2 regions of the Shewanella frigidimarina NCIMB 400 genome follow, and region 2 is predicted to be linked to the other one. Evidence: riboswitches for the same ligand, from Rfam matches in the RefSeq annotation. Region 2 holds a riboswitch; the other holds the start of a gene.
What was found. A riboswitch is a leader RNA that binds a small molecule or an ion and turns the genes downstream of it on or off. The one in region 2 is predicted to bind thiamine pyrophosphate.
Positions count from the first base shown of each region.

Region 1 (4,442 bases), 810 kb from region 2:
TTAAACGGATACATGCTGATCTCTGCAGTTAACTTCATTTTTTATTCCTTAATTAAAACCGCTACAACTGTGGTTGCAGCGGTTTTGTGTCATTACATAAATTTAACTTCTAATGTCACACCCATTTGGCGCGGATCACCGTAACGAATATATTGCTTATCTGCCCAATCTTGATCTGGTTCGTTGCCAAAGTAAAAGCCTCGCACACCATATTGTTCATCAAACAAATTACGGCCCCATAAATATGCCGACCATGTTGGCGTTTCATAACCTAGGCGGGCGTTGTAAATGGTATAGGCTTCTGACTGCGATTCATTGCTGTCAGAATAATAAAACTGGCTTTTACCACTGGCATTCACGTTTGCAAACCAACCAGAATCAGCAACATAGGTCATACCGGCACTGTAAGTAAATTTAGGCGAATGCGCTAAATCGCGTCCAGATAAATCGATGGTAGAACCGTATTTGTCACTGTATTGATATTGACCATATTCAGTTTCTAACCAACCGAAACTACCATAAAATTCAATATTTTCTGTCAAATACCATTTTGCATCGAGTTCCGCGCCATAGTTACTTGAACTACCGGCATTTTCGGTAAATAGAATAAAACGCTGCGGGCTATCTGGGTCTTGTAAAGATGCGGCAACTTGTTGATCTTGGCGATCCATATAAAACAGCGCCAAGGTAGAATCCACTTCTCCATCAAACCAGCTCGATTTTAGGCCAACTTCATAGTTATATAAAATCTCAGTGTCGAACTGTTTCTTGTCAGACAATTCAGCAGGCAATGTCATATTAAAACCGCCCGCCTTATAACCGCGGGCGACACGAGCATAAGCATTGTGATTAGCATTAATGGCTTTTGACAACGCAATATGGCCTCCCCACATATCTTCTGATGGGGCAAAGTTATCTTTATTGCTGTCGCTATAATCACTATCGCGACGCTCGAAACGTAACCCTGTCGACAATAAGTAATCATCACCTAAATGGCTGTCTAGCTGACCAAATACGGCATAGTTTGTCGCTTCGTAATTTGACTGCAATACTTCATCTGGCCAGGTGTTGTATTCCGAGTATAAGTCGTTATCTTCTTTCAAATTCATCGCGTATACACCCAACAACCAGTCGGTACTACCGGCGAGGATGCGTCCTGCATCTTTGGATGATAAACGGAACTCTTGGGTTAAGGTTTTACGATCGCCTTTTTTGTCCCAGGTGTAATCATAAACACACGGCTCAGTACCAGACACAGCTCCCGCATCGTCATAGACGCTACATGCTTTACTCGCCCAATAATCCGAATTGGCCCAATCACCATCATAAGCATAGTGATGATCAGTTTGCGCAAATGATGTTAATGATGTGAAGTCAAATGCTTGCATACCCGTGAAAATAAACTTAACTCCTACTCCTGTGGTTTTCTGTGCATCGATACCGGGTTGGTCAGTTAAGGTGTTACTGCGATTATTATCTAATGTCCATACATCGTAACCATTATCAAAATTGGCATGTAATAAGGTTAAATCAACTTGAAGATCGTCTGTAGCGTACCAACGGAACTTAGCTCTCGCCGTTAACTCATCGCGCTCATTAGTATCATCACGGTTAAGATAAAGGTTATCACGGTAGCCATTTTGATTGTGTTGTTCTAGTGATACACGGTAGAGCAATTTACCCGAATCATTGAGTGGACCCGAACTAAAGCCTGAAAGCGTGCGAAGGTTGTCGTCACCTAAACTGACTTTTGCGCCATGTTCAAATGATTCAGTAGGATCATTACTTTTTAAGTAAATTAATCCAGCTAACGCATTAGCTCCATATTGGGTGCCTTGTGGACCGCGCAATACTTCAACTTGCTGCATGTCGTACATACTCGACACCATGCCAAGGCCAGACAAATCGATATCATCAACGACAAAGCCAACAGATGAATTGGGTGCACCTTGATATTGTTCTTGTTCACCGACACCACGAATTTGGAAGTATTTAGGACGAGAACTGCCACCAGACCAGTTAAAGTTTGCAATAGAATTGAGCACATCTTCAAAATGTTGTGCCCCTTCGTCTTCTAATTGCTGGGCATCAATAACCGTCACACTTGACGGCATTTTATCAAGGCTGATATTACTAAAGTCAGCGTTAACAACAATAACTTCCATTTTTTCATATTCAGGAGTTACCCGTTCAACATCAGCAGTTTTAGCCATAGCAACAGGCGAGCTCAATGCTGTAATAACAGCTAAAGCAATGGGAGTTTGGTGTAAGCCAATAGATTTTTTCGTGAACATAGGACCTCAAATAATTATTTTGAGATCCGGCAAGAGTAGCGAATAAGAGGTGCACATAAAGATAGTGTGGCCCATTCCTACGCCGGTATAAGCCGGATCAGGTTCTAAGGGTTCGTCATACAGACATCTCAGTTCAGGTTTTACTGAACACCCCTTGGCGGCCACGATTATAAACTAACTTCAACATGAATACACGAGCAGCTATACAATTTGATAACTCAACGATGTAATTGATTAACTTTATGTTAAATCTCAGTAATCATGTATCTTCAAACTTCATGTTGTGACGGTTAATTTGAGAAAGCTTCACGTACATAAATATCAAATCGAGTGGCTTGTGAATTAGGCGCGACTGCACCAACTTGTAATTGCTGTTTGCCATGTAATTTAACCGACTTCCAACTGCTTGCTTCATCCTCAACTGTAAATCCGCTGGCATCGTACCAAGTGAATTTATATTGCAGACGTAAGTCAGTGCTCGATTTACTTTGAATTAACGCCGATGCTTTGATTAAATCAGCAACCATGACCGATGAAATATCCACAACATTGACATCGCTGGCAAAAGAGCTGTTATCGACCCTAACCTGCCCACTTGAATCTACCGAAATACCTACTGTGTTATGCGCACAGGCGCTAAGCAACAGTGCTGATGCGAACACAAAGATTGACGTTATTTTCATGCTATTCCCTTATTTGCTGTTAATGTAAAGCGTTGATTTAATCTAGCAAAAAATGTGCTCTAGCTGTGGCTATCAATTGTTTACGGTTGGTTTGCCAACAATTCATACTGACGTTAGCCACACGGCGGCCTTGGCGAGTAATTTTACATTCTGCGAATGTGTCTTGGTGTAAACCTGCGCGTAAATAATCAATTGAAAAATCAACGATTTTAGGCACTTTTTTGGCTTGCATAAATACCATTAATTGCACAATTGCTGACATTTCCATAAACCCAGCAATCACTCCACCATGTATCGCAGGTAAAATCGGATTACCAATGTTGTCATCTTTAGCTGGCAGTCTAAATACCATTTCATCACCAAAACGGGCCACTGACATGCCAATAAATTGTGAGTAAGGTACTTTCTCAAGTAAGTAACTATAATCATTCAGTTCAATGGCACGTTTAACCACATCTTGAACATCTAAAGCCTTTTGTGTATCTAGTTGGGTTGGCTCGCTCATGATGTCGCCCCCGGTAAATTACCCATTAACACTTGACGAAACTCTTCGCCGACCATTTCTGGACTAATGCGCATAAAAGATCCCACCGCGTGAGCGATAGGTTCATCAATGCTGTCTTGGTATGCTATCGCGCGGGTAAAGGCAACGCTTGACGATAAACGATAGCATTCAGCAAAGGCATAAACTGACTTATGAGGCTCGGCAGGTTTCATGTAATCGACACGTAAATCCAATGTTGGAGACAACTCTAACGATTGGTACTTTTTCAAAATGGCGCATACCACTGCGGTGCCACAAGCGGTATCGATCAAGGTTGTGATCACCCCACCGTGAATGACTCCGGTGTCTGGGTAACCAATAATATCTTGACTGTAAGGCAACTCAATTAACACGTGATGCTCGCTGGCTTCTTGCACAGTAAGCCCTAAACGACGGCACTGAGCCAACTGGTTGACAAAGCGTGTAGCAACTTCAGTTAACGGGAAAAAATCACTGTTAATTTTCATTATCCACGACTCAACATTGGGCCTAATGGTTTACCCCCTAAAAGATGCATATGAATATGGTACACCTCTTGACCGCCATGTTTATTGCAATTCATTATTAAGCGATAACCGCCTTCTGCAATACCGGCTTCATCAGCAAGTTTGGCAGCTACTGTTATCATTCGTCCTAATGCTTTTTCATCAGACGCTTTAACATCATTTGCTGTCGCGATTAAATGATTAGGGATAATCAAAATATGCGTAGGAGCTTGCGGAGTAATATCCCGAAATGCGGTGACTAATTCATCTTGGTATAAAATATCCGCTGGAATTTCACGGCGGATAATTTTGCTAAATATGGTTTCTTCGGCCATTTGGGTGCCCTCATTAGATAACTGCATTGATGCTATTGATAATACTATCAACTCTTTGAACTATCACTCCAGTAAAAACGCTTTTTATGGGTAATATTTTG
Region 1 covers NC_008345.1:1,816,529-1,820,970, reverse strand. The annotation lists gene SFRI_RS07850 (YkoF family thiamine/hydroxymethylpyrimidine-binding protein) at 1-38, opposite strand, end outside; gene SFRI_RS07845 (TonB-dependent receptor) at 93-2,294, opposite strand; TPP riboswitch at 2,352-2,459, opposite strand; gene SFRI_RS07840 (YcfL family putative periplasmic lipoprotein) at 2,585-2,977, opposite strand; gene SFRI_RS07835 (PaaI family thioesterase) at 3,015-3,482, opposite strand; gene SFRI_RS07830 (PaaI family thioesterase) at 3,479-3,988, opposite strand; gene hinT (purine nucleoside phosphoramidase) at 3,988-4,341, opposite strand.
Region 1: linked by a shared signal. The riboswitch ahead of SFRI_RS07845 (TonB-dependent receptor) and the one ahead of thiC (phosphomethylpyrimidine synthase ThiC) in region 2 are both predicted to bind thiamine pyrophosphate.

Region 2 (4,442 bases):
CAGCAATGTAGAGGCTTTTGTCTATCTTAACATCAGCAGTACTGCCGTTTCAGGTTAGCCAATAATGTGGTAATTATTACATGGCATCGGCTTATTACTTATAGCTGGTTAACTAGAATACGTAATTGACATTGAGCTCCAGTGAGCGACCCGAACCGGCTATTTGTTGAAAACCGTTACTGCTGTCAGCCTTATATTCAGCGATACTGACACCGCCCAGAGGCAGTTGATAATACTCATCCAGTAGATTTTTCACTGCAATAGTCATTGTGGCATCATGCCATTGGATACTGCTGCTTAAATTAAGCAGTGAGTAACTGTCAGTTGTGTTTTCTAAACGCTGTTCATCCACGCGATCTTTACTTGCAACCCATTGCCAACTGAACCTATTTTGCCAATCACCTAGCTGTTGTTGCAAAGCTAGCTCTGTTTGCAAAGGTTTTATTTGATACAGCGGCTGGTCATTGTCATCTCTTTCGCCGCGAGTTGCGTTGATGTTAGCGTTAAAGCGCCATTTACCCGTGTCATTGTCTGCTAGTTGATATTCAGCATCAATGCGTGCACCAAACAGGGTGGCGTCGACATTTGTAAACTGTAAAATATGACGACTATTAGTATCGATGCTTGTGCGATTAAAGCTGCTGACCACATTGGCATCAATAAAATCGTTAATGCTGCTGTACCAAGCTGTTGCACTAAATGCTAAATCATCTTGTACTAGCTTGTAAGCCATACTCAATGTATGTGCAGTTTCTGCACTAAGGTCTGGGTTGCCTATGTAGCCGTTTGCATCGCCATACCAGCCAATCATCGTTGTGGCCATGGTGCTTTGGCCCCAACTGTATCGCTCATATAAATTGGGTGCGCGGTTCTTTTGGGCTAAACCAAGCTCTATCACTTCAGTATCACTGAGTTGATAGCGAGCTAGAAGGGTGGCATCGATGTTATTGTCATTGCGCTTTCGATAGAGGCCATTAAATTCATCTGCGGCTATGGCATTAACATTGGTCATGCCCATCATGCTCATGGTGTTATAAGGCTGAACCTCACCTGTGCTGGTTGATACGTATTCATAACGAACACCTGCAGACAGCCACCAACGTGTATTCATTGTTTGTTGCCACTCGGCATAAAGAGCTGCACGTTGGCGTTCGCCACCATTAATATTGACATAGTCATTGGGACCCATCATGGCTGAACCTTCAATCGCAGGCCATGTATCATCAAGTTGATAAACATAATATTCTTGGCCAATTAATAAGGTGCTGTCTGAGCTCATTGGTAGCTGCCAATGCAGTTGGTAACTGTAATCTTTACCCTTAGTTTTCATTGGCATCATGCCGGTTTTTTCATCGGTAAAGAAGCCCATTTGATGCTCTACATTGTGCCAGTTTGCTTGGGCTGTGAACTCGCCTTCGTTTTCAAGTGTTCGTTGATAACGTACTAATGCGCCATAACTGTCATTATTCGTCATGTCCATATACTGGTTTGCAAAACCTTGAAAGGGGATATGTTGATGAGTCAATTTGACAGCAACTTGTTGAATGTCATCTTGCCAAGCAGCGGTTAATGCATGATTTTGTGATTGGTATAAAGTGTCTAGTACTTTATCGCCATGGGCATCTGTATAGCTGTTTGCATCTTCAAATGATCCTTGGTAATTAAAGCTTAATGTTTTACTAGCAACAGTGGCATTTACACCTGCGAGAATGGCGTCATTGGTGCTTCGATAACCGCTAGATATGTTACCACTTTGCCATGTCACTGTGTCGCTATCGGTAAATACAGGGGTTAAGCTAGTGACGTTAATTACGCCTGCAATGTTATCGCCACCGGCGCTCACCGGAGAGACTCCAGCAACCACTTGGGTCGAACTAATTTGATTGGCTGACACATATGAAAGTGGCGGGTTCATCTGGTTTGCACATGATGACGTAATGTCGCTGCCATCAATGAGCACTTTGATCCGATCGCCCATCATGCCATTTAAAATCGGTAATGCAGATACGCCACCCGCTTCAGAAAAATCTACACCTTGTTTATTTAATAAGTTTTGGGCAGAACCGAGTAAATCGTTATTGGCCGCTTGTCCATGTACTTCAACCCGCTCAATGCCTTCACTATTTCGCTTATCATACTGTTCAGCCATCACTGGTTGTGTAATAGCAAACATTATAGCCAATGCAATTGATGAGTAAACCCATGGGGAATTAGTATTTAATTTAATGGTTTGCATTACTTTATTTGTCAATGTCATCACCTTTATTGTTATTTTATCAACCTTTGATGAATATATTTCAAAGGTGTTTATTAGTCTGTTAAATTATAACCTGCTAATAAATATGATGAATGCGACATAGTGTCGCAGCTTGATGAATAGCTGTCTGTGGTGATAAATGAATCATTGAGATATCAATGACACTGCATCAGTTTCTGACATGTGGATTGATGACTTTTGTATGAAATGATTATTTTAGTGCTTGTTATTTAGCGACAAGCTTGCTTATACTGCGTGACATCTTGTCGGAGTGCCATTATGGCTGAGACCGTTTATTCGGGATCCGTTGAACCTGATCAGGCTAGAACCTGCGAAGGAAACAAGCGTAATAATCATGATTATTGGGAAGATAAATAACGTATTAACACGATTGTAATTGGACGTTTACCTCCGAGTTTTTTATCGGCTTATATTCCAGTTACGTTATTACTTTAGTATTTTTCTATGTGATTATTGACGTAAGCAATAGCTTTTTTATTGTTTACTGCTGCTATCAACACCTCTCCAGACAAGCAACTCTACTCTTAATATTGAGGTTGCTAATGTCAAATCCAAACCGTCGTCAAACTCGAGCTAACGCTCAACAATTTATTGATACCCTTAAACCGTTACAACATCCTAACTCGGAAAAAGTCTATTTAGCGGGTAGTCGTGCTGATATCAACGTTGCTATGCGTCAAGTTAATCAAACTGATACCGTTATTGGTGGTACCGACGCTGAACCCATTAAACAAGCCAATCCGCCGATCATGGTTTATGACTGCGCGGGTGCTTATTCTGATCCCCTTGCTGATATCAATGTGCGTGAAGGCTTACCTAAAATCCGTCAAGCATGGATTGATGAGCGACAAGATACTGAGCAATTAACGGGTGCAAGTTCGGGTTTTACCCAACAACGACTGGCCGACGATGGACTCGATCATTTACGATTTGACGCCTTAGTCGCGCCTAAACGTGCCAAGAAGGGCAAATGCGTGACCCAAATGTATTATGCACGCCAAGGTATTATTACCCCTGAAATGGAATACATTGCCATTCGTGAAAACATGGCTCGCGCTGAAGTAACCGATAGCGTGTTGACTCAAAAAGCCCCAGGTGAGAATTTTGGTGCACATATTGGGCAACTTATCACTCCTGAGTTTGTCCGCGATGAAGTCGCCCGAGGTCGAGCAATTATTCCGCTGAATATTAACCATCCTGAAACTGAACCTATGATTATTGGGCGTAATTTTTTGGTGAAGGTGAATGCCAATATTGGTAATTCGGCGGTGACATCTTCGATTGAAGAAGAAGTTGAAAAACTCGTGTGGTCTACCCGTTGGGGCGCCGATACGGTCATGGATTTGTCGACTGGACGTTATATTCATGAAACGCGTGAGTGGCTTATCCGTAATTCGCCTGTGCCGATTGGTACTGTGCCGATTTATCAAGCATTAGAAAAGGTTAATGGCGTTGCCGAAGACCTCAGTTGGGCGGTATTTAGAGATACATTGATTGAACAAGCCGAGCAGGGCGTAGACTATTTTACGATTCATGCAGGGGTGTTATTGCGTTATGTACCCATGACCGCCAAACGCCTTACCGGCATTGTGTCGCGTGGCGGTTCAATTATGGCTAAGTGGTGTTTAAGTCATCATCAAGAAAGTTTCTTATATGAACATTTTCGCGATATTTGCCAAATTTGCGCCCAATACGATGTGTCGTTGTCGTTAGGGGATGGTATGCGCCCCGGTTCAATTGCCGACGCCAATGATGAAGCGCAATTTGCGGAATTAGAAACCTTAGGTGAATTGGTCAAAATTGCATGGGAATACGATGTGCAGACCATCATCGAAGGCCCAGGTCATGTGCCAATGCAATTGATTAAAGTCAATATGGAAAAGCAATTGGCCCTTTGTGATGAAGCGCCATTTTATACATTAGGCCCACAAACAACCGATATTGCGCCTGGCTATGATCACTTCACCTCAGGTATTGGTGCTGCCATGATGGCTTGGTACGGCGTGGCGATGTTGTGTTACGTCACCCCTAAAGAACACTTAGGTTTGCCTAACAAAGAAGATGTAAAACAAGGCTTAATTGCCTACAAGATTGCTGCCCATGCTGCGGATGTCGCTAAAGGTCATCCAGGTGCGCAAGTACGTGATAATGCATTATCAAAAGC
Region 2 covers NC_008345.1:2,631,058-2,635,499, reverse strand. The annotation lists gene SFRI_RS11350 (TonB-dependent receptor plug domain-containing protein) at 113-2,257, opposite strand; TPP riboswitch at 2,515-2,614, shown strand; gene thiC (phosphomethylpyrimidine synthase ThiC) at 2,821-4,442, shown strand, end outside.